Linked DNA regions of Oleomonas cavernae. The protein of the gene in region 1 interacts with the protein of each later gene in a pairwise test. Links are inferred from orthologs where the notes say so. Each region holds a gene or a part of one and is shown on either strand. Other genes may lie near its edges.

Region 1 (15,283 bases):
GTCGCGATCCACGCGCCATCCACGCAGTGGGTTGTCCGGCATGTTGCGTCTCCTGGCCCTGGTATGGAATTGCTCGCATTAAAACGTGTTCTAGAATATGATTTAGGTTACGTCAACCAAATCCGGTCGCAAGAATCACCATGGGCAGAGACAGTCAAAATGACGATGTGCGGAGCAGGGTGCTCGACGCGGCCCGCCGGCTGTTCATCGAGAGGGGGTATGAACAAACGACGATCCGAGAGATTTCGGTCGCGTCGGGCGTGTCGTCCGGGAGCCTCTACCACTTCTTCTCGGACAAGGAGGGCGTCTTCCTCCATCTGACGCTGGAGGTCTTCGAAGGAACGCTGCAAGCAGCGGCGAGTGCGGCGGCGCGCTACCGGGACCCACATCTCGGTCTCTCGCTGAAGTGGGCGTTCCTTGTCCGGCTGATCTCCACGGACCGGCGTTTGGCCGAACTGTTTTCCGTGGCCTATGGGTCCTGGAAGATCAGCGAGGCGCTTCTGCGTGTCGCCACGCAGCGTCATCAGTTGCTCCTGGGCGGCGTCCTCGATAGCTGGGACCAAGAGCGATTCTTCATTGCCACCCTGGTTTTGGCCGGCGTCCTGTCGGCGCTGGTGGAGGAACGGGTCAATCTCGACTGCTTGAGCGAGGAAAAGCGGGTCCGTGCATTGCTGTCGACGGCTCTTCCAGCGTTTGGCGCGCGCCCTGAGAAGATTCAAGGATTGATCGAGAAAACGCTCGAGCTGCTGTCATCAATCACCTTGTCGAGTGTCGGCTTCGGTGAGGGTGATCACCGCGCATGACCGTATTGGGTCAGGAGTGACCATTCTCATACAGACGAGACATCCATCAGTCGCATAATATATATTATGGAAATTAATGAGAGATCTTTACCGACAGAACCGGCCTCTCTCCTGAAGCGGAGTTTTCATTTTTATCAGATGTTTAACGGTAATTTCATCAGATGATGGTCTAGCATTGCGCTGTCGTCGGCAGCCGGCGCCGCGGCCATCCCGACTGGTCGCCGATGCTTCGTCGGGCCATCCCAACCAAATGGGATATGAAATCCCGTCGAAAGCCTCCGTCCTGGGACAAAACTTTTGTGGTTGCGCCGCACCGGACGGCGCTAGGCTGTGATGTGTGAGGCGTTAGACCGGGCGGAGTCGGTCGGGGTGTTGGGGATGTCGTTACTCGCAAGCTTCGAGCAGCATGTGGCTGCGCGACCGTACAAGCCGTTCCTGGTGCTCTATGAAGGCGATCGCTTCAAGATCCTGAGCTATCTCGATCTGATGGAGGGCGCCCGGCGCTGGGCGACGGCCTATCGGGCTCAGGGCGTGCCGGCGCGCAGCGTGGTGGTGATCGTCCTCAAGCAGTCGACCGACCTCTACACCTCGTTCCTGGGCGCGATGCTGGCGGGCCTCCTGCCGTCCTACCTGCCCTTCCCGACCCCTAAGCAGGATCCCAAGCTCTACTGGCAGGCCCATGCGACCCTGTTCGAGCGCATCCGTCCGGCGGTCGCCGTGACCTATGCCGAGAATGCAGCGGCGCTGGACGGGATCGCGGCGCCGGTCGGCTGTCCGGTCATCGTCGCCGATGCGCAAGGGGTGCCGCGGACCGACGACGGGGTGCCCAATGTCCTGCCCAAGCAGGACGAACTGGCCCTGCTGCAGCATTCGTCCGGCACCACGGGCCTGAAAAAAGGCGTGATGCTGACCTATGGCCAGATCGAGCGCCACCTGACCGCCTATGGCCGCTCGGTCCAGTTCGGCCTGGACGACATCGTGGCGAGCTGGCTGCCGCTCTATCACGACATGGGCCTGATCACCTCGTTCCTGATGCCCTTGCAGTTCGGCGCCAGCGTCGTCGCCATGGACCCGTTCGAATGGGTCGGCGAGCCCATGTCGATCCTGAAGCTCATCGAGCGCCACAAGGCCAACTACAGTTGGCAGCCCAATTTCGCCCTGGCCCACATGGCGCGCACCAGGCCGGCGGATTTCACCGTCGACCTGTCCAGCATGAAGGCCTTCATCTCGACCTCGGAACCCTGCAAGCCCGAGACCTTCGCCCATTTCATGGCGACCTTCGCGCCCAACGGCCTGCGCCCCGAACAGGTCATCACCAGCTATGGCATGGCCGAGAACGTCTTTGCCTCGACCCAGGGCGAATACGGCGTGCCGGCCCGGCCCCTCTATGTCGACCGCGAGATCCTGCGCACCCGCCGGCGGGCGGTGCCGGTCGCGCACACCGGCGCCGGGGCCGAGGGTTTCATGTCCTGCGGCAAGCCGATCGACGGGCTGGAGATCAAGATCGCGCCGGCCCCCGAAGATGCCGAGCGGGATGATCTGGACGGCGTCGCGGTCGGCGAGGTCTGCATTCGCGCCACCTTCCTGTTCGACGGCTACTACAAGAATGTCGACGCGACGATGGGCGCCTTCGACAAGGACGGCTGGTACCACAGCGGCGACATCGGCTTCCTGCTCGACGGCGAGATTTTCATCTGCGGCCGCAAGAAGGAAATGCTGGTCATCCACGGCCGTAATTTCTATGCCAACGACATCGAACATGCGATCAACCAGGTGCCGGGGGTCAAGCCCGGCCGCTGCGTCGCCTTCGCGCTCTACGACGGCGAGACCGGCAGCGAGGAAGCCGTGGTCATCGTCGAGTCCGAGATTGCGGATACGATCGGCGTGCGCGATCTCAAGCGGCTGGTCAAGAAGGCGGTCTATGACGTGCTGGAGTTGAGCCTGCGCAAGGTCGAGGTGATGCCGCCCGGCTGGCTGGTGAAGTCGACGGCGGGCAAGACCAGCCGGTCTGAAAACATCAAGAAGTTCGTCGGGAGCCGGTCATGAGTGGCGTGCGGGAAGGCGTGGTCAGGGCGATTACCGAGTGTTTCGGCGCTGATGCCGCGGCGATCGGCGACGACACCATCGCCGACGACGTCGAGGGCTGGGATTCGCTCGGCCATACCGTGCTGATGATGCGCATCGAAAAAATCCTGGATATCCAAATTCCGGAAATCGTCGCGGCCAACGCGGCGAATGTGGGGGAACTCGTCACGGCGCTCGAAACCATCAAGGCCAAGCCATGACCGATATTCCCGTCTCGATGCTCGAGGGCAAGATCGGCAAGGTCGCCCTCGGGCGAGGCCGCATGTTCCTGGACGAGGCGCCGGGCTTCCGGGCGCGCGACTACTATTGCCGCTACAACGACTGGACCGAGGTCTTCGAGCGCGGCTGGCGCGATACGCTGCCCCGCTTCGCCGCCCTGTGCAAACAGGTCGGCGCGCAACTGATCGTCATCGTGGCGCCCGACGCCCATGTCGTGCATTCGGGTGACCTGCCCGAAGACATGCCCTTCACCGAGCCCAGCATCGGCCAGCAGTTCGTCGACTACGTCAATGCCATGGGGATCGAGGCGCACTATCCCCGCGCCCTGCTCGAGGCGGCCCTGCACGGTCCCGTCGACGTCTACCGGCGCAACGATACCCACTGGTCGGCCTATGGCGGCTATATCGCCTATCGCCTGCTGATGGACCGCATCACCACGGCCAAGCGGCCGCACGTGGTCGGGCCCGACGATTTCACCTATGTCTCCAAGATGCTGATGGGTGACCTGGGCTGGACCACGGACCCGCCGTATCTCGCGGAAAAGCTCATCCCCACCATCACCAACCGGCGCTCCAAGCAGCCCAAGGTGCGCTTCGACGAGAGCCGCGACACGATCGCGGTGGCCGAGATCGACGATCCCTCCCTGCCTAGTTGCGTGATGATGCGCGACAGCTTCGCGACGGAAATGGGCCCCTTCATCGCGGATTCGTTCCGCCGCACGGTCTTTGCCGGGGTGAAGCGCCAGGCCCTGCCCGAGCTGATCCTCGACGAGCGTCCCGACGTGGTGATCATCGAGCGTGGCGAGCGGGCCATCGCCAACGGCTTCGTCGACTGGAACCACATGACCTATCGGGAAATCTTCCCCGAGCCCGGCAAGCCGGCGGCCATGCGGCTGGACAACGAGGCGCGCCTGCTGCTGCGCGACGGCAACTATCCGACGGCGATCGAACGGTCGGTCCAGGCGGTCACCATGGACCCGACCGCCGATCACTATTTCACCCTGGCCCGCAGCTATATGGCGGCGAAGGCCCCGGCCGAGGCCGAGCGGGCCCTGCTGCGCTGCGTCGCCATCGACAGCCAGCGCTTCTCGTTCCGCCTGCATTTAGGCATCGTGCATCTGCAATTGGCCAGGCCCAAGGAGGCACTGCAGAATTTCGCCCATGCCGTCGTCCTGGCGCCGCACCACCCCCTGGGCTACGAGCATTTCGGCTATGCCGCCATGCAAAGCGGCGATCTGGCCGGCGGCGAATACGGCCTGACCAAGGCGCTTGGCATGTGGCCGGAGAAGTCGAGCATCCACTACTGGCTTTCGGTGGTTCACGAGCAGCGCCACCGCGACCTGCCCGCCGCCATCCGTGCCATGGAAGCCGCCCTCGCCCTGGCGCCCGAACAGGCCAATTTCATCACCAGGCTCGCCTCCCTGCGTCAACGCGTGGGCTGAATAGTCCTGGAAATTGACAAAAATGTAAGTTATCGATGCGGCCGCTCCGCCCGGTAGCAGGCGGACATAAGAGACAAGGCGGAGGGGCCCCAGGAATGTTCGTGTTGAAGGACCGGGTGGCGGTCATTACCGGTGCGGCCGGCGGTATCGGGCGCGGCATCGCCCTGGCGCTGGCCAGTCGCGGCTGCCATCTGGCGCTGGCCGATATCGACGAGGCGGCCCTGACCAAGACGGCGGCCGAAATGGCGGCCAAGGGCGTGAAGGTCAGCCAGTATCGCCTGGATGTCTCCGACCCGGCGGCGATCGCCGTCTTCCCCGCCCGCGTCGCCGCCGATCATGGCGGGGTCGACCTCTTGTTCAACAACGCCGGCGTCGCGATCGGCGGCAGCTTCGAACAGGTCTCGGATGCCGATTTCGAGTGGCTGTTCTCGATCAATTTCTGGGCGTCGTGCGCATGAGCCGCGCCTTCATGCCCTTGCTGCACGCCAGCCGCGAAGCCCGCCTGGTCAATATTTCCAGCCTGTTCGGCCTGATCGCGCCACCCGGCCAGACCGCCTATGCCGCCAGCAAATATGCGGTGCGCGGCTTTTCCAATTCGCTGCGGCACGAACTCGAAGGCACCAATATCGGGGTTACCGTGGTTCACCCCGGCGGCATCGCCACCGCGATCGCCAAGAATGCCCGCATCGCCAGCGGCATCAACAATGTCGACGTCGAGGCGGAACGGCGGAAATTCCAGGCCTTCCTGAAAATGCCGCCGGAGAAGGCGGGCGAGACCATCGTGCGGGCGGTCGAGCGGCGCAAGGGCCGCATCCTGATCGGCAACGACGCCAAGGCGGCTTCCTTCATCGAGCGGCTGTTCCCGGTCAGCTACTGGAAGATCATCGGCGGCCAGATGAAGCGCTGAAGCCCTCTGCGGCGACAGGAAAAGCCCGGCCTTCGTGCCGGGCTTTTTGCTTTAAGGGACTTGCAAAGAAAATCAATGGATTAAGTGGTATTGTTTCATGCCTCGACGCTGACTTGACTCTTTCCCCACAGGGCGCGAATATAAGAACATATCAGGAACATTTATCGTCAGGCCGGCCACGGAACGATGGAACAGCAGCGCATTCTCCGCCAGGCGATCGCCCGCCTCGAAGGGCGGCGGGAGGCTTTGCCGACGCCGGAAGAGGCGCCCTGCTCCTTCGGGATCGCGGCGGTCGACGCGGCCCTGGGGGCGGGCTGGCGACCGGGGCCCTGCATGAATTCGCCAGCGCCGAGACGCGGGGGCTGGGCGCGGTCACCGGGCTTGTCCTTGGCTTGCTGGCACGAGGTGCGGGCGAGGTTCTGTGGGTCCCCACGGCGGCGGCCCTGCACCATGGCGGCTTCCCCTATGCCCCGGGGCTCGAGGCTGTCGCCCTGGATCGCCTCACGCTGGTACCGGCAAAGACCCCGGCCGAGGCCCTGTGGGCGGCCGAGGAAGCCCTGAAATGCCCTGCCGTGGCCGCGGTCATCCTGGAACTGCCCGACCAGGGCAAGGCGGCGGACCTCACCGCCACCCGGCGGCTGTCGCTGGCGGCCCGCGAGGGGGCCGGCCTCGCCTGCCTGATCCGCCATTGCCTGACCCCTCTGCCCAGCGCCGCCGCCACCCGCTGGACCATTACCCCGGCCCCGAGCCAGCCCGATGACTTCGGCGGCCTGGGCCCCCTCGCCTGACCCTTACCTTGACCAAGAACCGCCGCGGCCCGACCGGCCGCTGGACCATTGCCTGGGACCGCCATGACCAGCGCTTCGACCTCGCGACGGCATCTGTCGCTCTGGCTGCGCCGGCTTTCGACCGACCGGATCGCCCGGCGGTCGCCCGCGCCGGCTGACGCCCAGCCGCTTGCCATGATCGCCCAGGTGGGCGCCGCCCGCCGCGTGGCCGCGATGAATGACGCGGCCGCGCGCCTTGGGCTGCGCCCCTTCCTGGGCCTGGCCGATGCCCAGGCCATGTACCCGGGCCTGGCGATCCTGCCCCACGACCCGGCTGCCGATGCCGCCCTGCTGGCCGCGGTGGCCGACTGGTGCGAAGGCTTCACCCCCCTGGTGGCGCTCGATGCGCCGGATGGCCTGCTGCTGGACATCACGGGCTGCGCCCATCTTTTCGGCGGCGAGGCGGCGCTGCGCGACGGCCTGCTGCGCCGGCTGGTGGCCCAGGGCTTCCGGGCGCGGGCAGCGATCGCCTCGACCGTGGGCTGCGCCTGGGCCATGGCGCGCCATGGCCGGCAGGCCATCGTCGCGCCGGGGGAAGAAGCGGCCGTTCTGGCGCCCCTGCCCCTGGTTGCCCTGCGGTTGGCACCGGAAACCGTGGCGGCCCTGGCCACCGCCGGCCTGAAGACCGTGGGCGACCTCATGGCCCGGCCGCGGGCGCCACTGGCCGCCCGTTACGGCGAAGGCCTGATCCGCCGCCTGGACCAGGCCCTGGGCCGCCAGGACGAGCCGATCTCACCCCGCCGCCCGGTGCCCGAGCACATGGCCGAGCGGCGCTTCGCCGAGCCGATCAGCCTGGAGGCCCATGTCTTGCAGGTCATCGCCGCCCTGGGCGACCGCCTGGGCCATGGGCTGGAGGCCGAAGGCCTGGGGGCCCGGAAGCTCGAGGCCAGCCTGTTCCGCGTCGACGGCGCGGTACGCCGGATCGTGGTGGGCACCAGCCTGCCGCTGCGCCGGGGCGAGGCCATGCAGCGCCTCTTCATCGATCGCCTGGCCGGCGCGGGCGAGGATTGGGATGCCGGCTTCGGCTTCGACCTGATCCGTCTCGCCGCGCTCGAAACCGCCCCGCTCGCCCCGCGCCAGGCCGGGCTCGATGCCCGTGATCACAAGGCGGCATTCGCCGCCCTGCTCGACCATCTGGCCGCCCGCCTGGGCCCGGCGCAGGTTCAGCGCCTGGAACCGCGTGATACCCATATACCGGAACGGGCGATGGCGCTCGTCCCCGCCCTGGACCAGAACACGCCAAGGCCGGCCTTCCCGCTTGAACAGGACAGCCTGGCCCCGCCCCGGCCCCTGCGCCTGCTCGACCGGCCCGAGGCGATCGAGGCCCTGGCCGTGGTGCCGGATGGCCCGCCGTCGAGCTTCCGCTGGCGCCGTGTTTCCTACCAGGTGGCGCGGGCCGAGGGGCCGGAGCGCATCGCCATGGAATGGTGGCGGCCCGGCGGCCAGGACCTGCCCACGCGCGACTATTTCCGGGTGGAAACGGCCGAGGGCCTGCGCCTGTGGCTGTTCCGCGCCGGCCTCTACGACCGCGAACCGGGCCAGCCGGCCTGGTATCTGCACGGTTTCTTCCCGTGACCGGCGAGATCTTCGACATCAAGCCGCTGCTCGAGGAGATGCAGAAGGCGGAAAGTGCGGCCCAAGCCCCGCCGCCGCTTGCCTTCGCCGAACTGGCGGCGACCACCAGCTATTCCTTCCTGCGCGGTGCCAGCATGGCCGAGGAGATGGTCAGCCAAGCCCATGCCCTGGGCTTGGCGGCCATCGGCGTGGCCGACCGCAATTCGGTCGCCGGCGTGGTCCGCGCCCATGTCATGGCCAGGCAGGCCGGCATCCGCCTCGTGCCAGGTGCCCGCCTGGTCTTCACCGACGGCACGCCTGAGATCCTGGCCTATCCCCGCGACCGCGCCGCCTGGGGCCGCCTCACCCGCCTGCTGACGCTGGGCAAGCGCCGCGCACCCAAGGGCGAATGCCACCTGACCCTGGACGACCTGCGGGACCATGGGGAAGGCCTGAACCTGATTCTGCTCACATCCGTCATCCCGGCGAAGGCCGGGATCCATCGTTGGGCAGCACGAGATGTCGCAATGGATCCCGGCCTTCGCCGGGATGACGATATAGAGGGGATATTGGCCACCTTTCGCGGCCGGATCTGGCTGGGTGCCAGCATGCTCTATCGCGGCGACGATGCCCGCCGCCTCGCCCGCCTGCGGGAACTTGCGGCCCGGACTGGAACCCCGCTGCTCGCCCTGGGCGACGTGCTCTATCACGCGCCGGAACGCCGGCCCCTGGCCGATGTCATGACCTGCATCCGCGAGCACACCACGTTGGAGGCCGCCGGCCGCCTGCTCCACGCCAATGCCGAGCGCCACCTGAAGCCGCCCCGCGAAATGGCCCGCCTGTTCAAGGCTGCGCCGCAGGCGATTGCGGAAAGCATCCGTTTCCTGGAAGGCTGCAACTTCTCGCTGGACCAGTTGCGCTACGAATACCCGGATGAAGTCCGGGAAGGCTACGAGACGCCGCAGGAGGCATTGGTCGCCTTCGCCACGGCCGGCGCGAGATGGCGCTATCCAGGCGGTGTTCCGCCGGATGTGCAGAACGCCCTGGATCACGAGCTGCAGCTCATAGATCAGTTGAAATACGCCCCATATTTCCTGACCGTGCATGACATTGTTCGCTATGCGCGCAGTATAGATATCCTGGTCCAGGGCCGGGGTTCGGCGGCAAATTCGGTCGTCTGCTATTGCCTGGGCGTGACCGAGGTCGACCCCACGAAGGTCGACCTGCTGTTCGAGCGTTTCGTCAGCGAGGAGCGCAAGGAGCCGCCCGATATCGACGTCGATTTCGAGCATGAACGCCGGGAAGAGGTCATCCAGTACATCTACGAGCGTTTCGGCCGCGAACGCTCGGGCCTCGCCGCCACGGTCATCTCCTACCGCGGGCGCAGCGCGATCCGCGAGGTGGGCAAGGTTTTCGGCCTGTCGGAGGATATGATCGGGCGCATGTCGGGCATGCTGTGGGGCTGGAGCCCAAGGCCCGTGACGCCCGAGGAGGCGCGGCAGATCGGCCTCGACCCCGACGATCCGCGTATCGTCCAGGTTCTGAACCTGGCCCAGGAACTGATCGGCTTTCCCCGCCACCTGTCCCAGCATGTGGGGGGCTTCGTCATCACCCGCGGCCGCTTGGATGAACTCGTCCCGATCGAGAATGCGGCGATGGCGGACCGCACCGTGGTCGAATGGGACAAGGATGATCTCGATGCCCTGGGCATCCTCAAGATCGATGTCCTGGCCTTAGGGATGCTCTCCTGCATCCGCCGGGCGCTTCACCTGATGGTCGAGCATTACGGCTTCCCCGGTGTCGACATGAGCAAGATCCCCAGCGAGGAGCCGGCGATCTACGACATGCTCTCGCGGGCGGATTCGCTGGGCGTCTTCCAGGTCGAAAGCCGGGCCCAGATGACCATGCTGCCGCGCCTGCAACCCCGGAAATTCTACGACCTGGTGATCGAGGTGGCGATCGTCCGTCCCGGCCCGATCCAGGGCGACATGGTGCATCCCTATCTGCGCCGCCGGCAGGGCATCGAGAAGGTCGATTACCCTTCGCCGTCGCCGGAATTCGGCGATCCAGACGAATTGAAGAAGGTGCTCGACAAGACCTGCGGCGTGCCCCTGTTCCAGGAGCAGGCGATGCGCATCGCCATCGTTGCGGCGAAATTCACCCCTGGCGAGGCCGACAGGCTGCGCCGGGCCATGGCGACCTTCCGCCGGGTCGGCACGATCCACGAGTTCAAGGACAAGCTGGTCAACGGCATGGCGGCGCGCGGTTACGACAAGGCGTTCGCCGAGCGCTGCTTCTCGCAGATCGAAGGCTTCGGCGATTACGGCTTCCCGGAATCCCATGCCGCCAGCTTCGCCCTGCTCGTCTACATCTCGGCCTGGATCAAGTGCCGCTACCCGGATGTCTTCGCGGCGGCCATGCTGAACAGCCAGCCCATGGGCTTCTATGCCCCGGCCCAGCTTGTCCGCGATGCCCAGGAGCATGGCGTCGAATTCCTGGCCGTCGATGTCAATGACTCCTGCTGGGACAACAGGCTGGAATCCGGCATGCCCGCGGCGGCCAGCCTGCACCCGCGCCACCAGGGCATGGCGGGCGAGGTCAGGGCCACCCACGCGGTCCGCCTGGGTTTCCGCCAGGTTTCCGGCTTTCCCGAGGACGCGGCCAAGAAGATCGAAGAGGTGCGCGGTGCCGGCTTCGACAGCGTGCGTGACCTGTGGCTGCGCACCAAGCTGGCGCCAGCAGTGCTGGAGCGCCTGGCCCTGGCCGATGCCTTCCGCTCCATGGGGCTCGACCGGCGCGATGCGCTGTGGGCGGTGCGCGGCCTGCGCCGGGCGGGCGACAAGGACGACCTGCCCCTGTTCGCCGCGGCGGACAAGGCGGTGGAACCCGATGCCTTCCTGCCCGCCATGCCGCCGGGCGAACAGGTGGTCGAGGATTATCGCCACCTGCACCTGTCGCTGAAGGCCCATCCGGTCTCGTTCCTGCGCGAGATCCTGAGGCAGCGGCGGACCATTGCCAACGAGCGGCTGGGGACTACGCCCGACGGCCGCCTGGTGACGGTGGCCGGCCTGGTCCTGGTGCGCCAGCGGCCGGGCACCGCCAGCGGCGTCATCTTCATGACCCTGGAGGATGAAACCGCCATCGCCAACATCGTGGTCTGGCCCAGGACCTTCGAGAAATTCCGCCCGCTGGTGCTGGGCGCCCGGCTGGTCGCCGTGACCGGCAAGGTCCAGTCGGAATCGAACGTCATCCACGTCATCGCCGACAAGATCGAGGACCTGACCGGCCTGCTGGACCATCTGTCCGAGGCCGGCAGCGAGGTCGAGACCCTTGCCCGCGCCGACGGCGTCAAGCACGGCTATGCTTACGGCGAAGTCATGCCCAAGGGACGGAATTTCCACTGAGCACGCGAGCCCCCTCAGGCCTCCACCTCACGCAGGTCGAGCCGGCGTTCGATCCGGTCGAGCCGATCAGCTTGGCGATCGATCGTCACCTGCAATCGCGCATCAGCCTCGGCCAAAGCGACAAGATCGCGCCGGACAGCATTCAGGCCGGTTTCGACACCGGTGACACGCTGCTTGAGTTCCCTGACGTCTTCCCGCAGCGCTCCAACGTCAGTCCGAATGACTTTCAGATGTTCGAGCATGAGATTGAAGGGGTCATCCGCCATGGCCACTCTCCTGTGACCCACCGTAGGGGCATTTTGCCCTCTTTGCACCTTCCGATGGCCCGCCACGGCGGCGGCATTGACAATGAACTGCTCTCGCCTCACCCCTCTACCTGCCGACCGGCCAGTAGGAATTGGCCTGCTGGTGATCGAGGGTGATGCGGCGCGCCATGGCCAGGCGCGTTGCCGCCACGGCGCAGGTCAGGGTGGCCAGCCACATCAGCCGGCTCTGATAGCGGTCGTGGGGGTTCGACAGGATGCCGCAGATGGCGGCATTGCCGATCAGGGCGACCAGCACGAAGGCCGCCAGCCGTGCCGTCCGCCCCTCGCCCCGGTACCAGAAGAACACGGCGATCAGGGGCAACAGGGCCATCGAGGCAAAGCCCACGGGGATGTGAATCTGGTCGAATTCGGCAAACGGGATCTTGCCGCCGCGCTGGCGGGCATGGGCGAAGGCATCGAGGTCTTCGGGATGGTACTGGTCGAACATCCAGCGGGTATGCCAATGCTCGTCATTGAGGCCGTCGCCGCTGGAAATCTCGCCCAGTTGCTGGGTAAAGCTGGTCCAGGCCGCTTGCAGGTGCATCAGCGGATAGTCGCGCACGCTCTCCCAGGTGATGCGCGACAGCTCAGGCCCGGCACTTTCCCAGCCGCCGATCTTGTAGAGCGGGCTGCCCTGCCACCACAGGAAGGAATCGTTGGAGCGCAGGGTGCCGTCTTCTTCATAGAGTTCGGCCTGGTGATCGCACAGTTTGATGGTGGGATCGGGGCAGTGATCCTTCAGGTAACGGCTGGCGATGCCGTCCTGCACCAGGCGGCCGAACAGGAAGACGTCGCCGCCCGGGGTGAAGCGGAACTGGCCGTAGAGCGCATAATTGCTGACCGGCACCGACAGGGCGCCGATCACCAGGCCGGCGCCGATAAGGCCCAGCCGCCGGCCGGCGCCCAGCCGCCAGGCCGCCCCGCCCTTGAACAGCCGGGCGGCCAGCACGGCCAGGACCGAGGCCAGCAGCAGGCCCAGCAGTAGGGCCACCGTGCCGGTATGGGTCGCCGCCCCCAGGGCGACCATCGCGACAAGTCCCGCCTGGCCCCACAGGCCCCGCTCGTGCCGGCCGTCGATCAGCAGGAACGCCGCCAAGACCGCGCAAGGCGCCAGGATGTCGGGGAGGAGCTGGGCCGAATACCAGGAAATACCGGTGGCCAGCGCCAGCAGGACGGTGGTCGCCCCGGTAAAGAACGCCAGTCGCGGGCCCTCCAGGGCCAGGGTGCTCCGGCCCAGCTCGCGGATCAGGACGATCACGATCAAGCCCTGCACGACGATCGCCGGCCAGAACTGGAGGCCCAGGTGCAAGCCCTCGATGAACACGCCGTAAGGCGTCGCCCGGCCATCGCCCGGCGCATCCTCATAGAGCCTGGCGAAATAGCCGCCGGTGTCATGGAACGTGATGGGAAAGCCGTTCCAGATCGCCGGCGCCAGCAAGGCCGCAAGCGCCAGGGTCAGGGAAAGCAGGGTCGTGATCAGGCGCATGATGTTCCGGCGTGCTTTCGGCGATCGGGGCGGGACATGAGAATCGACACCGCAACCATAGACACCAAAACACGGCCGTCGTGGTCCCGTTCCCGCCACCTTGGTCACAGCCCGCGCGATTTGGCACAGTGGCCTCGAAGACATAGGGCGAATCATGGGTTCCGGCGGCCACGGCCTTGAATACATCCTGATCCTGCTGGCCGCGGCGCTGTTGGCGGCGACGGCGCTCAACCGCCTGCGCGTGCCCCCCCTGCTCGCCTACGTGGTCACCGGCCTGGTGATTGGCCCGGCCGGCTTCGCCCTGGTCCCCAAGGGGCCGGTCATCACCGCGCTCAGCGACTTAGGCATCGTCTTCCTGCTGTTTGCCATCGGCCTGGACCTTCCCCTGAGCCGGCTGACCGCCATGCGGCGCTTCATTTTCGGCCTGGGTGCTGCACAGGTTGCCGCCACCTTCACGGTGTTCGCCCTGGTCCTGCTTGCCTTGCCGCTGGCCGGGCTGGCCGGGCCCGGCAGCGGCCTGATCATCGCGGTCGCCGGCGGCCTGGCCCTGTCGTCGACGGCAACGGTGGTGCGCCTGCTGGTCGACCGGCGCGAAACGGTGACGCGCTTCGGGCGCGCCACCATCGCCGTGCTGCTGTTTCAGGATCTCGCCGTGGTGCCGCTCTTGTCGCTGATCACGGCCATGGCCAGTCCCGGCGATGCCCCGCAGGACCTGGCGGACGTCGGCGATGCCGCGCGGGGCCTGGCGATCGGTGCGGCGGCGATCGCCGCTATCCTGTTCGGCGGCCGCCTCGCTCTGCGGCCGTTGTTCCGCGTCGTCGCTGCGACCGATATCCCGGAACTGTTCACCGGCCTGTGCCTGCTCGTCGTGCTCAGCCTGGGCCTGCTGGCCCAGGTTGCCGGCATGTCGATGGCCCTGGGTGCCTTTCTGGCCGGCCTCGCCCTGGCCGACACGCCGTTCCGCCATCAGGTCGATGCGGACCTGGCACCGTTTCGCGGCCTGTTGCTGGGCCTGTTCTTCATCGCGGTCGGCATGGTCATCGACCTGGCACCGGTGCTGGACAGCCCGCTCCTGGTCCTTGGCCTGACCGCCGCGCTGATCGCCGCCAAGGCCCTGCTCGCCGGCGGCCTGGCGCGGCTGTTCGGGCTGACCCTGGCCCAGGCGGTGCGTACCGGCTTCCTGCTGGCCCAGGCGGGCGAATTCACCTTCGTGGTCGCCAATGTCTCGCGCGGGCTGGGGGTGATGGACGATTCCACCGCCTCGCTGATCTCGATCGTCGCCGCCCTCAGCCTGGCATCGACGCCGCTGGTCATCGCCTTGGGCGCGCGCCTGGCCGATCGGATCGAGGCGGTGACCCGGGACGACGCCCTGCTACCCCGGGCGAGGACCAGGTGTCCCCCTCGGTTGTCATCGCCGGCTTCGGCCGGGTCGGCCGCACCGTGGCGCAGATCCTGGCGGATCATGAGATCGCCTATGTCGCCCTCGACCTCTCGGCCCAGGCGGTGGCCGGCGCGCGCGCGCAGGGTTACGAGGTCTATTACGGCGACAGCCGCCAGCCCGCCGTGCTGCGCTCGATCGGGATCGGCAACGCCAGCCTCGTCGTCATCGCCCTGGACGATGTCGCGGCCGCCCGGGCATCGCTGCAGGCGGTCAGGAGCCTGGTGCCCGACCTGCCGGTGATTGCCCGCGCCCATGATCTGGCGGTCGCCCGGGAATTGCGCCGGGCCGGGGCAACCGATGTGGTGCCTGAAACGATCGAGGCCAGCCTGCAACTGGCGGGCCGCGCCCTGGGTGAGCAGGGCGTCGACGCCGAGACCGTGGACGCGGTCCTGGACCGGTTCCGCCGCATGGCCGAGCGCGCGGCGGATATCGTTTCATCCACAGATGACAGTGATGCGTCTAATTCTCATAAGAAGAATTAGAAAACTCATTCAAGACACTAATATTTAACATAAATTTCTAATTCTCCGCGGGCGCGGAAAGCGGCATGCGAACGACATTATCCCGGCTATCCACAACCGGCCCGCCCGCGGGCCAGGTCAGTTCCATGCCGTCGAAAGCCGGTTCTACCCCCGGGGCAGTTCGGCTGAAAGACGGGCATAATCCATGTCCCAGGTCATGTGGGTGAGCACGGCGCGGACCGGTTTCACCCGCTCGATCCAGCGCAAGGTCTGCGCCAGATGGGTGTGGGTGGGATGGGGATCGTAGCGCAGGGCGTCGACGATCCACACCTTCACCCCGGCCAGGACCG
Region 2 (14,295 bases), 2.8 Mb from region 1 along the record:
CGTGAATGCCCGACATGATGACGACCAGCAGAAACTTGGCATGGAACCAGCCGCCGGAGCCCCAAGCCTCGGTCGCGACCGCAAGGCACAGCCCCAGGATCCAGGTCACGATCATCGACGGGTTGATGATCGCCTTGAGCAGGCGGCGTTCCATAACCTTGAAGGTCTCGGAGGCATCGGAGCCGGGCGCCTTGCCGACATGGTAGACGAACAGCCGGGGCAGATAGAACATGCCCGCCATCCAGGTCGTCACCGCGATGATGTGCAATGCCTTGATGAGATCGTAGTTGTTACGAATGAAATCCATCACGTCTACTCCGCGGGCGTCGCCAGCCTTGTCTCGACCAGCCGGGCAAGGCCCGCAATGAAGGCAGGTTCGGTACCAACCGCCGGCACCCGTATATATGCCGGCACGCCACAGGTCTCGGCCAGGTGGCGATATTCGATATCGAGCTCGACCAGGGTTTCCGAATGTTCGGACACGAAGGCGATCGGCAGCACCACCAGGGCGATGCCCTCGCTGCCGGCGCGCCTGATCTCCGCCTCGGTATAGGGCTTGATCCATTCCATCGGCCCGACCCGGCTTTGATAGGACACGACCCAGTCGAGGCCCGGCCGGCTGACCGCCCTTGCCACCGCCTCGGCCGTCTGCTGCACCTGGCGCTGATAGGGATCGCCCGCATCGATCACCTTCTGCGGCAGGCCGTGGGCGGAAAAGAGCACCCGCACCGGCGAGCGGACCTCGTCCAGCGCCTTGCCCAGCAGCAGGGCCTGGGCCTGGATCAGGCCCTGGTCTGTGGGATAGCTCTCGATCACCCGGGTCGGCGCCGCAATCCCGGCCTTGGCCGCGGCAAGGTGCCATTCCTGCAACGAGGATTGCGTCGTCGTGGTCGAGAACTGCGGATAAAGCGGCAGGAGGACGATATCGTCAGGCGCGAAGGCCGCCACCGCTGCTGCCGTCTCGGCCGCCCGGGGATGCCAATAGCGCATGGCAATGAAGGTCTTCACCGTGACCCCCAGACCAAGCCCCTCGATTGCCTGTTCCAGTGCGCACGCCTGGTCCTGGGTCAGCGGCAGAATGGGCGAGCGGCCGCCGATGCGGTTATAGATCTCGATTGCCGTTTTCGTCCGCCGCCCGGCAATCAGCTTGGCCACCAGCCAGCGCAGGGGCTGGGGCAGGCGAATGATCGCCGGATCGGAAAACAGGTTGAACAGGAACGGCTTCACCGCCGCCGCCGAATCCGGTCCGCCCAGGTTGAACAGGACGACGGCCAGCTTGCGCGTCATGCACGCCAGTTCCGGATCTGCGCCGACAGGGCCGCGACATGCTCAGGCGGGGTTTCCGGCACCACGCCGTGGCCCAGGTTGAAGACGAAGCGCCCGGGCCCCAGGGTCGACAGGATCGTCTCGACCCGTGCCGCCATGGCCGCACCGCCCGCCACCAGCAGCAGCGGATCGAGGTTGCCCTGGACCACCGCCGCGGGCTGCACCGCGTCACGCGCAAAGGCCAGCGGCACGGTCGGGTCCAGGCCCACCGCCTCGACACCCGTCGCCGGCGCGAACTCGGCCAGCATCGGCCCGATCCCCTTGGCAAAGCCGATCACCGGGACATTCGGGTAGCGCTGCTTCAGCTCGGTCCTGATCCGTGCGATCGGCGCAAACACCCAGCGCTGCAATTCATCATCGGCCAGCGAACCGGCCCAGGTATCGAAGATCTGGATGACTTCCGCCCCGGCCTCGATCTGCGCCGCCAGATAGTCGATCGTCGCCGTCGTGACCAGGTCGATCAGTTGGCCGAAACCGACCGGATCGCGGTAGGCCCACAGCTTGGCCGGCTTCTGGTCGCTGGTGCCCTCACCAGCCACCATATAGGTCGCCACCGTCCAGGGCGCCCCGGCAAAGCCGATCAGGGTGACATCGCCGGGCAGTTGCCGGCTCAGCAGGCGCACGGTTTCGTAAACCGCACCGACCCGTTCATGGAAACGCTCGAAGGAGAGGGGCTTCAATCCCTCCAGGTCGGTCACCGGGTCCAGCCGGGGGCCTTCGCCTTCGACGAAGCGCACGCCTTGGCCCAGGCCGTGAGGCACAAGCAGGATGTCGGCGAACAGGATGGCGGCATCCATGCCGAAGCGTTCGATGGGCTGCAGCGTCACCGCACAGGCCTTCTCGGGGTCCAGGCAGAACGAGACGAAGTCGCGTGTCGTCGCCCGCACCGCCCGGTATTCCGGCAGGTAGCGCCCCGCCTGGCGCATCAGCCAGAACGGCGGTCGCACCACCGGCTCACCCTTCAGGGCGGTCAGGAACAGCTTGCTCTTGGCAGGGATCGGCGCGGGCGTTGCCGGCTTGGGCTCTGACAACTTCTATACCTTTATATAAATAGAAAAAGGTAGTGGAGGTGGTGGGTGCCTGTGGATCACGGTATTCCCCAGGGCCACCCGATCTTGTCCCCAGAACAGCCGTTGGGCGACCGGTTGCCCCTTCAGTAGTGGTTAAAGCCGGGAGAGTCGAGGGGCGCCTTGACGCGTAGGATTGGGGATCACGGGGATAAATCTGCTAGCGTCGTCGCAAGAAGCAAGGGCTGCGTTCCTGTCCACAGGCTGGTAGAAAAAAGCCCCTCAAGGGAGCGTTACGTTGACCGAAAAGCCCATCGAATCCGTCCTGGCCGAGGTTTTGGCGGAGTCACCCGACTTATCCCAGGAACCCCCGTTATCCACAGCGACGAGCGCGCGGCGGCTGCACCTCTATCTGGTCTCGGACGCGACCGGCGAAACCCTGTCTTCAGTCGCCAAGGCGGCGATGTCGCAGTTCCCCGATGTGGCCGCCCTGCTGCACGTCACCTTCATGGCGCGGACCAAGACCCAGATCGAACGCGCCCTGGACATGGCCCGGGAAAGCGGCGGCATCATCCTCTATACCCTGGTCAACGCCGGCCTGCGCCAGGCGATGGACGAAGGCGCGCTGGAACGCCATGTGCCGGTGATCAACGTGCTCGATCCGATCATCCAGAACCTGGCGACCTATCTCGGCGTGCCGGCGCGGGCGATGCCGGGGCGCCAGCATGTGCTGGATGCCGAGTATTTCCGCCGGATCGAGGCGATGAATTTCACCCTGGCCCATGACGACGGGCAGAGCTCGCCCGGCCTGTTCGAGGCCGACGTGATCCTGGTCGGCGTCTCCCGCACCTCCAAGACGCCGACCGCGGTCTATCTCGCCAATCGCGGGATCAAGACCGCCAATATCCCGGTGGTGCCGAATTGCCCGCTGCCGGTCGAACTGTTCGAGGCGACAGGCCCGCTGGTGGTCGGCCTGACCACTTCGGCCGACCGGCTGCTGCAGATCCGCCGCCACCGCATGCTGGTGCTGGGCCAGAGCGAGCAGACCGACTATGTCGATGTCGAGGCGATCGAGCGCGAGCTGACCGATGCCCGCCGCCTGTTCGTGAAGCACGGCTGGCCGGTCATCGATGTCTCGCGCCGCTCGATCGAGGAAACCGCCGCGGCCATCCTCAACCTCTACTACGACCGCCTCAACCTGATGTGAAGGCCGCGGGCCGGCGCGCCGATCAGTAGTACTTGGGCGGCATCCGGGGCAGGATCGGCACGTCGATGCCGTGGACCTTGGCATCGGTCTCGCCGTCCTTGATGCCTTTGGCCTGGAAGGCGATCTGCATCGCCGACAGGGGCGTGGTGGGCTTGTTCTTGTTGTGCCGCGGGGTGAGGTTCAGCATCTTGCCGGCATCGTAGAGCAGCACCAGATCGGTGACCTGCCAGGCCGGGAAATGGCCGTTGCCGACCCAGCCGCGACACAGGAAGTAATGCTCGACCGAGGCCAACACTTCGTCGTCGGGGTCGAGCAGGTGGGGCGGGTAGGTGCCGATGCCGTTGCGGACATTGTAGAGGTCCTGGCGCAGCGTGTCGTACCGGCCGGGTTCGGTCTCGCCGTTGCGATAGACTTTCCAGGCCTCGATCAGTTCGTTGACCCGCGCTACTTTACTCATCTCAAACTCCCAGGCTGATGGGGGAGACAAGAACCCGGCGGGCCGTTCCAGGATGTGCCCGCGGTCACACGCCGCTCAAAGGATGCCAGCCGATGCGCCAAGGTAGCTGCCACTGCGGAAAAATCGCCTTCACCCTGGCGGCCGAGCCGACCGAGGCGATCGAATGCAATTGCTCCCACTGCTCGCGCAAGGGCTACCTGCTGGCGTTCTTCCCGCACGATACCCTGGTCCTGACGACGCCCCGGGAAAACCTCGCGACCTACACCTTCAACCGCCATGTCCTGCAACATCACTTCTGCCCGGCCTGCGGCTGCGCGCCGTTCGCCGAAGGGCAGGGGCCCAAGGGCCCGATGGTCGCGGTCAACCTGCGCTGCGTCGAAGGGATCGATCGCGGTGCACTGACGGTCAAACAGGTCGACGGCAAGAGCTTTTAGGTTCTCCTCGCTTCGTCATCCCGGACGAAGCGCAGCGCAGATCCGGGATCTCAGGACCAGTGGTTTCGGTCTCCATCCGGCACAAGATCCCGGCTCTGCGGCCGGGATGACGCTCTTATGGCAACCGCGCCCAGACGAAGGGCAGGGCGACGGGCAGGCCGGCGGCGGAATCGTCGGTGCCTTCGACATGTTCGGCGGTCGGGACGCGCAGGATCCATTCGTCGACGATTTCGAGCCAGGGTTCGCGCAGCAGCCGGTCGGCATCGGAGCGGCGGGCGCCGCGGGCCGGGGCGGCGCGGGCGAAGTCGACCCGGTAGAGCACGATCGGCGCATTGCGGCCGTCGCGGATGACCGTGTAGGGGCCGGCGTCGGCCGCACCGAAGGCCCGGGCGGTGCGCAGCAATTGCGCGGTATCGTCGCGGTCCAGCCGGATCAGCATGTACTGGGTGATGATGGCGCCGTCGTCGAGCACGGTGATCCGGCAATCGTCCTGGTTGGCCAGCAGCACGGTGAAGCGGGCGCCGGCCTTGGCCAGCATCTGGGCCGCCATGGCCGCGGCCGACTTGCGGCCCGAGGCATTGCCGGGGAAGCCGTAGTACTCATAGAACTTGGCCTCGAGCGCATCGACATAGTCTTCGCCGCGCTCGAACAGGCGCCGCTCGATATAGCCGAGGTCGAGGCCCAGCTCGCGGATCGCGTTGTCGGTCAGGCGCTCGATCTTCACATGGCAATTGGAGAGTTGCAGCGGCCCGCCCGGGTGGCCGCGTTCCGCCAGGATGGCATAGTCCAGGGGCAACAGGCGGCGCAGCAGGTCGTCGCTTTCGGGCGAGGCCAGGTCCAGCGCCTGCGGGTCGATCTGGTCGATGACCAGGTCGGCCGAGAACTGGCGCAGGTTCTGCACCGTCACCCGGTTCGATTTGCGCAGGCGGAAATGCTTGATCAGGGGTGAGGGCAGCGGCGCGTCGAGCAGGATCAGGAAGGCCGTGTTCTGGTGCCGGTGTTCGCCCCGCGGCACCGCGCTGCCGGGGACGACGCTGGTCTTGGGCAGGAAGGGATAGGCCTTGCGCGCCCGCACGAACGAGAAATAACTCTCGATCAGGGAGTAGCCCAGCAGGAACTCGATCAGGCGGTCCCGGGCCGACAGAAACTGGTCGCCGCCGGCGCTGGCGGGGCCGGCGAAGTGACGGTCGAGTTCGGAAAAGTCACTCATCTGGCGGCCGGTTCCCGTCAACCCGTTGCGTCGATCCGCGAAACTGTCCATAGAGATAGCATGTCCCCGACCACCGCCCCAAGCGCCGAAGCCATGTCCTCCCTGCCGGTCGCCCGCGCCGTGGTGCTGGCCTCGGGCAGCACCACCCGCCGCGCCATGTTCGAGGCCGCCGGCATCCCCATCGGCATCGATCCCGCCCATGTCGACGAGGCGGAACTAAAACGCAGCATGCTGGCCGACGCGGTGCCGCCGCGCGACATCGCCGACTTCCTGGCGGAACTGAAAGCGGTGCGCGTCTCCAACCGCTGGAACGGCGCCCTGGTGATCGGTGCCGACCAGGTGCTGGTGCAGAACGGCGTGGTGTTCGACAAACCGGCCGATCTCGATCATGCCAGGGCTCATCTCCAGGCCTTGCGCGGCCGCCGCCACGAGCTGATCTCGGCGGTGGTCATCGCGGAAAACGGGGCCGTGGTCTGGCGTCATATGGCCACCGCTAAACTGGAAATGCGGCCGTTTAGCGACCAGTTTCTCGATGCCTATCTGGCGGCGGCGGGCGAGCGGGTTCTTGCCTCGGTCAGCGCCTATCAGGTGGAGGGGCTGGGCCTGCAATTGTTCAATCGCATCGAGGGCGATCACTTCACGATTCTGGGCCTGCCCCTGCTCGCGGTGCTCGACTATCTGCGCCTGCGCGGCGTGCTGGCGTCATGACCATTTCGGGCAAGGCCAAACTGGCGGGGGTGATGGGCTGGCCGGTCGGCCATTCCCGCTCGCCCCGGCTGCACGGCTACTGGCTGGAGCAGCACGGTATCGACGGCGCCTATGTGCCGCTGGCGGTCCGGCCGGACGACCTGGCCGCGGCCCTGCGCGCCCTGCCCAAGCTGGGCTTCCGCGGCTGTAACCTGACCGTTCCCCACAAGGAGGCGGCGCTGGCCGTCGTCGACCGGGTCGATGCGGCGGCCCGGCGCATCGGCGCCATGAACACCGTGGTGGTCGAGGCCGACGGCACCTTGAGCGGCAGCAACACCGATGCCCCGGGCTTCATCGCCAATCTGCGCCAGGGTGCGCCGGGCCTGGACCTTGCGGGCAAGACCGCCGTCGTCATCGGCGCCGGCGGGGCCGCCCGGGCGGTGGTGGTCGGCCTGATCGATGCCGGCGTGGCCGGCATCCGCCTGGCCAACCGCAGTGCTGAGCGGACGCAGGCCCTGGTCGAGGCTTTCGCGCCGGTGGTCGGCGCCGTTGCCTGGGACGCGCGGGCGCAGGCGCTGGCGGGCGCCGACCTGCTGGTGAACACCACCAGCCTCGGCATGGTGGGCGAACCGGCGCTGGACCTGCCCCTCGACGCCCTGCCCGCGACCGCCACGGTTACCGACATCGTCTATGCCCCGCTGGAGACGGCGCTGCTGGCGGCGGCGCGGGCGCGGGGCAATGTCGCGGTCGACGGCCTGGGCATGCTGCTGCACCAGGCGGTGCCAGGCTTTGCCGCCTGGTTCGGCACCACCCCGACAGTCACCGCGGAGTTGCGTGCCCATGTCCTTGGCGCCTGACCCCTATACCAGGCCGATCCTACTGGCGCTGACCGGCTCGATCGGCATGGGCAAGAGCGAGACGGCCAGGATGTTCGCCGCCCTGGGCGTGCCGGTCTATGACGCCGATGCCGCGGTTCATGCCCTCTACGCCCCCGGCGGCAAGGCGGTCGGGCCGATCGGCGCGGCCTTTCCCGGCGTGGTCGCCGACGGCGCCGTCGACCGCGCCGCCCTGTCCCGCCACCTGGCCGGCGATCCGGCGGCGTGGAAGCGGCTGGAAGCGGTGATCCACCCCCTGGTGGCCGAGGCGCAGCGGGATTTCCTGATGGCCCAGATGGCGGCCCAGGCCCGGCTGGTCCTGCTCGATATCCCCCTGCTGTTCGAAACCGGGGGCGAGGCCCGGGTGGACTATGTCGCCGTGGTGTCCGCGCCGGCGCAAGTGCAGCGCCGCCGGGTGCTGGAGCGCCCGGGCATGACGCCGCAAAAGCTCGACGAGATCCTCAGCCGCCAGGTGCCCGACGCGCAGAAGCGCGCAGGCGCCGATTTCGTCATCCCGACCGACCAGGGCTTGCAGGTCGCGCGCGACCATGTGCGCGCGATCGTCGACCGCCTGATCCTGACTCCGCCCCCGAAGATGCCCGGAAGGCTGCCCTGATGCGCGAAATCGTCCTCGATACCGAAACCACGGGCTTCGACTTCGCCGGCGAGGACCGCATCGTCGAAATCGCCTGCCTGGAACTGATGAACCATGTGCCCACCGGCCAGTTCTACCAGGCCTATGTCAATCCCGGCCGGGCGATGTCGGAAGGGGCGTTGCAGGTTACCGGCATCACCGACGACTTCCTGCTCGACAAGCCGCCGATCGGCGACGTGGCCGATGAGTTCCTGGCCTTCATCGGCGACAGCCCCTTCGTCATCCACAACGCGGCCTTCGACATCGGCTTCCTGAACGCCGAATTCGCGCGGCTGGCGCGCGTGCCGTTCCCGATCGAGCGGGCGACCGACACGGTGCTGATCGCCAGGCGCAAATTCCCCGGCGCCCCGGCCAGCCTGGACGCCCTGTGCAAGCGCTTCGACATCGACCTGTCCAAGCGCGGCAAGCACGGCGCCCTGCTCGACTGCGAATTGCTGGCGGCGGTCTATCTGGAGCTGGTGGGCGGCCGGCAGCAGGGCTTCTCCCTGGTCCGCTCGGCCTCCGCCAGGGCGGAAAGCCGCCAGCGCGAAGCCCGCCCGGCCCGGCCCCACGCCCCCAGCGACACCGAACTGGCCGCCCACGCGACGCTGATCGCCGAGATCAAGGGCGCGATCTGGACAGCGGAGTAGGCTGGAATCACCTTCATAGTCCGTCATCCCCGCGAAGGCGGGGATCCACCGTGATGGCGATACGGGTCTGCCCGTGCACTTCCCCAGCGTGGATCCCCGCCTTCGCGGGGATGACGAACGAGTTTGTTGGCGATACTACTGCTGAACCGCCTGCTGGGCCTGGGCCTGGCTGCGGGCGACGTGCTGGCGGTACAGTGCCACGAAGTCGATCGGCTCGAGCATCAGGGGCGGGAAGCCGCCGTCGCGGGTGACGTCGGCGACGATGCGGCGGGCGAAGGGGAACAGCACGCGCGGGCATTCGATCAGGCACAGCGGCTGCAAGGCATCGTCGGGCGCATTGCGGATCAGGAACAGGCCGGAATAGACCAGCTCGGCCACGAACACCGGCTTGGCCTCGCCGTCGGCGGCGCTGGCGCGGATGCGCAGCTCGACCTCGTAACGGTCTTCCGGCAGGCGGCGGGCCTGGACGTCGACGCCGATGTCGATCTTGGGCTGGCTCTGAAGCTGCAGGCTGCCGGGCGCGCCGGGATTCTCGAACGAGAGGTCGCGCACATATTGCGCCAGGATCGAGAATTGGAGCTGGGGCGCCTGGTCGGTGCCGCCCGGATTGGTGTCGGTCATGATGATGGTCCTGAAGAAAAGCGCCCCTCCGCTACCACAAGGGACCCAGGGCAACAAGCGGCGCCTTGGCATTGCCATGTTTAGACCCTATGTGAAGGGAGTAGCGCGTGGCCGGCATTGCTGGATTCAGGCCGGCCCTGCCGGTATGCTGGTTCGACTCCCTCCATGAAAGCGACGTGAAAGCCACCATGGGCAACGGCTTTGAATATCTCGACATCGTGTTCCTGGCCCTGATTGCCGGTTTCATAGGCTTTCGCCTGTGGAGCGTGCTGGGCCAGCGGACCGGTCACGAGCAAAGCCAGGATCCCTTGGCGCGCCCCAAGACCAATCCGGGCGACGACAATGTGGTGCCGCTGCCCGGCCGGGCCGATCCGGTCGCCTTTCCAGGCGACGAGAACATCCCGGGCCTGACCGCGGTGCAACTGGCCGATCGCGGCTTCGAGCCCGCCCAATTCATCGAGGGCGCCCGCTGGGCCTATGAGCTCATCGTCGGGGCCTTTGCCAAGGGCGATGAAGCCGCCCTGCGCCCGCTGGTGGCGCCTGATGTCTTCGCCGGCTTCTCGAGCGTGATCGCCAGGCGCAAGGCTGCCGGCCACACCGTCGAGGAGACGATCGTGGCGCTGCGGGAAGCCAAGATCGAAAGGGCCGCCATGGTCGGGCGCAACGCGGAAATCACCGTGCGCTTCGTCGCCGATGTCATCGCCGTGACCCGGGATGGCGGCGGCAACGTGGTCGATGGCCACCCGACGGCCGTGCGCGAACTCTCCGACGTCTGGACCTTCGCCCGCGATACCCGCAGCCGCGACCCCAACTGGACGCTGATCGCGACCGCGCCCACGACCTGACCATCGCAGGCCGGACAGCTCATCGTGCGTCGATCCTCCGCCTTCGGCCTGCTCACCTTCCTGCTCGGCGCCGGCGCTGCAGCACTTGCGGTGGTCATGGTCCCCGGCCGGCCCCGCCGCCGCCGGCCCCGCCCAAGCTGGTCCTCGAAGTCGCCCGCTTCGCCGACCTGCCCGGCTGGACGCAGGATGCCCAGGACCAGGCCTGGCCCGCCCTGCGCCTGTCGTGCGAACGGGTGATGAAGCGCAAGCCCGAGACCGACCTGGGGATCGGCGGCACGGCCGCCGACTGGACCGGCGTCTGTACCGAGGTGCTGGCCCTGGCGGCGCCCGATGCCGCGGCCGTGCGCGCCTTCATCGAAGACCGCTTCACCCCGGTCGCCGCCACCAACAATGGTGACGCGCAAGGCCTGTTCACCGGCTATTACGAGCCTGAACTGCTGGGCGCCATGGCACCGGATGCGACCTATGCCACGCCGCTCTACCGCCGGCCGGACGATCTGGTGCAGGTCGACCTGGGCGACTTCCGCGAGGAACTGAAGGGCCAGCGTATCGCCGGCCGGGTCCAGGACGGCCGCCTGAAACCCTTCGAGGACCGGGCGAAGATCGTCGAGGGTGCCCTGGGCAGCAAGGGCCTGGAGCTGATCTGGGTCGCCTCGCCGGTCGATGCCTTTTTCCTGGAAATCCAGGGGTCGGGCCGGGTGCGCATGGCCGACGGCACGATCATGCGCGTCGGCTTCGACGGCCAGAACGGCCACCCTTACGTGGCCCTGGGCAAGGTGATGCTGGAGGACGGCCTGCTGGAGCGCGGGCGGGTTTCCATGCAGTCGATCAAGGCCTGGCTGAACGCCCATCCGGGCGAGGCCCAGGCCCTGATGAACCGCAACCCGTCCTACGTCTTCTTTCGCGATCTGGGCCCTGGTCCCGGCCCGCTGGGTGCCCAGGGCGTGGCCCTGACCCCCGGCCGCTCGCTCGCCGTCGATCGCAAGTTCTATCCGCTGGGGCTGCCGATCTGGCTGGACGCCACCCTGCCCGCGGCGGCGGAGGGGGCGACACCCGTGCCGTTGCACCGGCTGATGGTGGGCCAGGACACCGGCGGCGCCATTCGCGGCCCGGTGCGCGGCGACGTCTTCTTCGGCCCCGGCGCGGAAGCCGAGCGCCTGGCGGGGGCGATGAAGCAGCCCGGCCGCTGGTGGCTGCTGCTGCCCAATGCCGTCGCCGCACGCCTGCCCGCGGCGGGGTGAGCGGTGGCCAAGACGCGCGACCCCAAGGCGCCCAAGGTCAGGGGCATGTTTCCCGGCCGGCCGCCCACGCCTGAGGAGAAGGCCGCACTGGAGAATGCCATGACCGGGGTGAAGCGCCTCGCGGCGGCGAAAGCCGTGGTCGCGCCGCCGCTGGCACCCCTGCCCGGTGCCCGGCCGCGCCGCATCGTCACCTCGATCGACTACCTGCCCCTGTCGGGCGAGGCCCCGGCCCCCGCCCAACGCATCGAGGGCATGGACGGGGCCAAGCAGAAGCGCTTCATTCGCGGCGAGCTGCCGATCGAAGGCCGCCTGGATCTGCACGGCCTGACCCAGGAACGCGCTCATCGCGCGCTCGATCGCTTTCTGGCCTCGGCCCACGGCGCGGGGCTGCGCTGCGTGATCGTTATCACGGGTCGTGGGCGCGGGCCGATTGATGAAGCCCCCAATGGTGTGCTGTATCAGATGGTGCCGCGCTGGCTGAACGCGCCGGACCATGCCCACCGGGTGCTGGGCTGGCACCCGGCCCAGCGCAAGGACGGCGGCGAAGGGGCGCTCTATGTGCTGCTGCGCCGCGCACGCGAATAAGAACACCAATAAGAACAGACGGAGAGCAACGCATGTCAGGCCTGGGCCCCACCTCGCACCGTTATTTCAGCCAGGGGCTCCGCCTCCATTACGTCGACTGGGGCAATGATGCGGCGCCGCCGCTGATCCTGGTCCATGGCGGCAACGACCATTGCCGGAGCTGGGACTGGGTGGCCCAGGCGCTGTGCGACCGCTTCCATGTCATCGCCCTCGACCTGCGCGGCCATGGCGACAGCGACCACGCCCCGGGCAGCCACTATCCCACCCACAGCTTCGTGCTCGACCTGGCGCAACTGATCGCCCAGCGCCAGCTCGCCCCGGTGAACATCCTGGCCCATAGCTGGGGCGGCGCCGTCTCCACCATCTATGCCGGCACCTACCCCGAGAATGTCGCCCGGCTGATGGTGATCGAAGGCTGGGGCCCCTCGCCCGCGATGGAGGCGACACAGGCGGGCCTTGCCCCGCACGAGCGCCTGCGCCAATGGATCGAGAATACCCGCGCGGTCGCCCACAAGCGCCCGCCGCGCTATGCCGGGATCGAGGAATGCGTCACCCGGATGAAGGCCGCCAATACCCGCCTGACCGACGAGCAGGCCCGCCACCTCACCGTCCACGCCGCGACCCAGAACGAGGACGGCACCTATTCCTGGAAATACGACCCCTATGTCCGGGTGCTGGCGCCGATCTGGCATGGCAGCGCGGAAATGGCCGGATTCTGGGGGCGCATCGCCTGCCCGGTCCTGCTGGTGCGCGGGACCGAGAGCTGGGCCGTCGACCCGGTCGGCACGGGCAGGGCGGCGCATTTCAAGGATGTCCGCGTCGAGGCCCTGGAACGGGCCGGCCACTGGGTCCACCACGACCGGCTGGAGACGGTGATCGAGCTGGCTGAAGCCTTCTTTCCACACGCGCAATAAGTTATTCAGATTGTGCATGGGTTCGATCATGTAAAACATGCTTGAACCACGAACGCTTATTGGCTAAATCTTATCCAGCCCTCGGGACGAGGCGCCTAGTCCCGTGACGGACCCGCGGCATTTGACGGGAGCAGCTTGCACCGCGTTACCCCAGCTAAAGCGCCACGACGGTGGTCGTGGTTCCCCCTGATATGAAGGAGTGGACCGATGAACAAGTATTTCGAGCCGACCGCCGGGCTCTTCTCCTGTGGCATGGCGCCCTGCGCCGCCTGTTGTCGCTGCGGCTGACCCCACCCCCGCACGTTACATCCCGCAGATAGAGCCGGCCCCGGGCAAAACGCCTGGCCGGCCAGGAGAGCACCCATGTCCATCGCCATTCCGGGCCTCGAGGCCACGCCCGCCTTCACCATCGAAGTCGACGACATCGCCGCCGGTGTCGCCCTGCGCGAGCGCACCGGCTTCCGCTTCGTCGCCGCCGATCCCCGCTTCCGCCTGCTCGACGGCAGCCACTTCCGCCGCCTGGGCCAGATCGAGGCGGCGGCGCGTAATCTCGCCCGTGCCAACCTGCCGGTGCGCCGCCTGCACTTCGCCTGAAGGGCAGCACCAGTTCCTCCCACCGGGTGAGCTCATCCCCCATTCGGTGACCTGGGCGACGGGGCAACCCGTCGCCCTATTTTTTGCGCTCTATGCCGTCATCCCGGCCGATAGGGATTGATCCCTTCGCGCCGCAGCGCCGACCAGGTCCACATCGCGCCCAGGAAATCGGGCACCACGAACAGGAACACGATCGGTTGCATGTCGAAGACCAGGATCAGGGCGATGAAGACCGGCACGATGGCGGTGCGCATCTGGACCGACCAGCAGAAGAAGGCGGTGACGTTGGCGCGCGCCAGGTTGAAGTAGTAGTAGCCGACGATCAGCACGACGACGCCTAAGAACCGGATCCAGTCCAGGCCTTCCACGGGAAAGCCCATGACCTGAAGGATCAGGGCCGGTGCCAGGATCATCGGCACGCCGGCGGCGAAGATGTAGAGCGAGAACCAGAAGATGGTGCGGGCGGCGGGGGTCATCTCGTATCCCTCGGGTTCACAACAGGGGGGTTCACAGCAGGTGGGGGATCACGGCCCGGCGGTTCTTGGGATAATCGGGGAACCGGGTGCGGTACCAGCGGTGGTGGGCGACCGCCCGGGGCATCAGGTTGGCCATGGAGAACAGGGCGAAGACCAGCCCGGCGGGGGTCCAGCTCATGATCGCCCAGCCCCACCAGAACACGATCTCGCCGAAGTAATTGGCCGACGAGACCCAGCGGAAGGCGCCGCCGTGGGGGATGCGATAGCCGGTGAAGCCGTCGCCGCGCAAGGACAGCAGGATATTGTCGGCCTGGAAATTCACCACCCAGCCGAAGGCGGCGACGGCGAGCCCGACGATGAAGCGCGGGTCGCCCAGCCACGCGGTGTCCATCAGGTGCGCGGCATGGCCGACCGCATAGGCATTGGCAAAGCCGTTGCACAGGTTGAAGACGAAGCCGAAGCAGACCGCGACGATGGGAAAGCTCTTGTGCCGGTCCCGCATCCGCAAGGGATAGATCAGCCCGCGATAGAA

What was found.
Region 2: the proteins of D3874_RS10345 (region 1) and dnaQ interact in binary tests that used the Escherichia coli proteins (3 or more experiments, as listed by UniProt). The link is inferred for Oleomonas cavernae from one-to-one orthologs.

Annotation. Positions count from the first base shown.
Region 1 is NZ_QYUK01000011.1:1,379,709-1,394,991, reverse strand. Bases 7,454-11,440 are described here. They hold D3874_RS10345 (error-prone DNA polymerase), read left to right. Parts: upstream 7,454-7,853; coding sequence 7,854-11,240; downstream 11,241-11,440. Other genes in these bases: D3874_RS10340 (hypothetical protein), read right to left, coding at 11,255-11,440; D3874_RS10350 (Y-family DNA polymerase), read left to right, coding at 7,454-7,857. Outside these bases: D3874_RS10385 (SMP-30/gluconolactonase/LRE family protein), read right to left, coding at 1-42; D3874_RS10380 (TetR/AcrR family transcriptional regulator), read left to right, coding at 180-803; D3874_RS10375 (AMP-binding protein), read left to right, coding at 1,182-2,849; D3874_RS10370 (acyl carrier protein), read left to right, coding at 2,846-3,088; D3874_RS10365 (tetratricopeptide repeat protein), read left to right, coding at 3,085-4,548; D3874_RS10355 (hypothetical protein), read left to right, coding at 5,848-6,243; more of D3874_RS10350, read left to right, coding at 6,307-7,453; more of D3874_RS10340, read right to left, coding at 11,441-11,506; D3874_RS10335 (hypothetical protein), read right to left, coding at 11,613-13,031; D3874_RS30200 (NAD(P)-binding protein), read left to right, coding at 14,424-14,954; D3874_RS10320 (MBL fold metallo-hydrolase), read right to left, coding at 15,099-15,283. UniProt on the Escherichia coli protein: DNA polymerase III is a complex, multichain enzyme responsible for most of the replicative synthesis in bacteria. This DNA polymerase also exhibits 3' to 5' exonuclease activity. The alpha chain is the DNA polymerase catalytic subunit.
Region 2 is NZ_QYUK01000011.1:4,171,956-4,186,250, forward strand. What follows is about bases 6,654-9,652. They hold dnaQ (DNA polymerase III subunit epsilon), read left to right. Parts: upstream 6,654-7,818; coding sequence 7,819-8,487; downstream 8,488-9,652. Other genes in these bases: D3874_RS24015 (shikimate dehydrogenase), read left to right, coding at 6,654-7,185; coaE (dephospho-CoA kinase), read left to right, coding at 7,169-7,819; secB (protein-export chaperone SecB), read right to left, coding at 8,623-9,108; D3874_RS24035 (Tim44/TimA family putative adaptor protein), read left to right, coding at 9,216-9,652. In the rest of the region: protoporphyrinogen oxidase HemJ, read right to left, coding at 1-307; hemH (ferrochelatase), read right to left, coding at 313-1,287; hemE (uroporphyrinogen decarboxylase), read right to left, coding at 1,284-2,357; D3874_RS23990 (pyruvate, water dikinase regulatory protein), read left to right, coding at 2,632-3,540; D3874_RS23995 (hypothetical protein), read right to left, coding at 3,563-3,997; D3874_RS24000 (GFA family protein), read left to right, coding at 4,090-4,431; D3874_RS24005 (hypothetical protein), read right to left, coding at 4,547-5,641; D3874_RS24010 (Maf family protein), read left to right, coding at 5,702-6,349; more of D3874_RS24015, read left to right, coding at 6,346-6,653; more of D3874_RS24035, read left to right, coding at 9,653-9,953; mltA (murein transglycosylase A), read left to right, coding at 10,190-11,194; D3874_RS24045 (Smr/MutS family protein), read left to right, coding at 11,198-11,779; D3874_RS24050 (alpha/beta fold hydrolase), read left to right, coding at 11,812-12,693; D3874_RS24055 (hypothetical protein), read left to right, coding at 13,057-13,287; D3874_RS24060 (hypothetical protein), read right to left, coding at 13,386-13,763; D3874_RS24065 (DUF1295 domain-containing protein), read right to left, coding at 13,795-14,295. UniProt on the Escherichia coli protein: DNA polymerase III is a complex, multichain enzyme responsible for most of the replicative synthesis in bacteria. The epsilon subunit contain the editing function and is a proofreading 3'-5' exonuclease.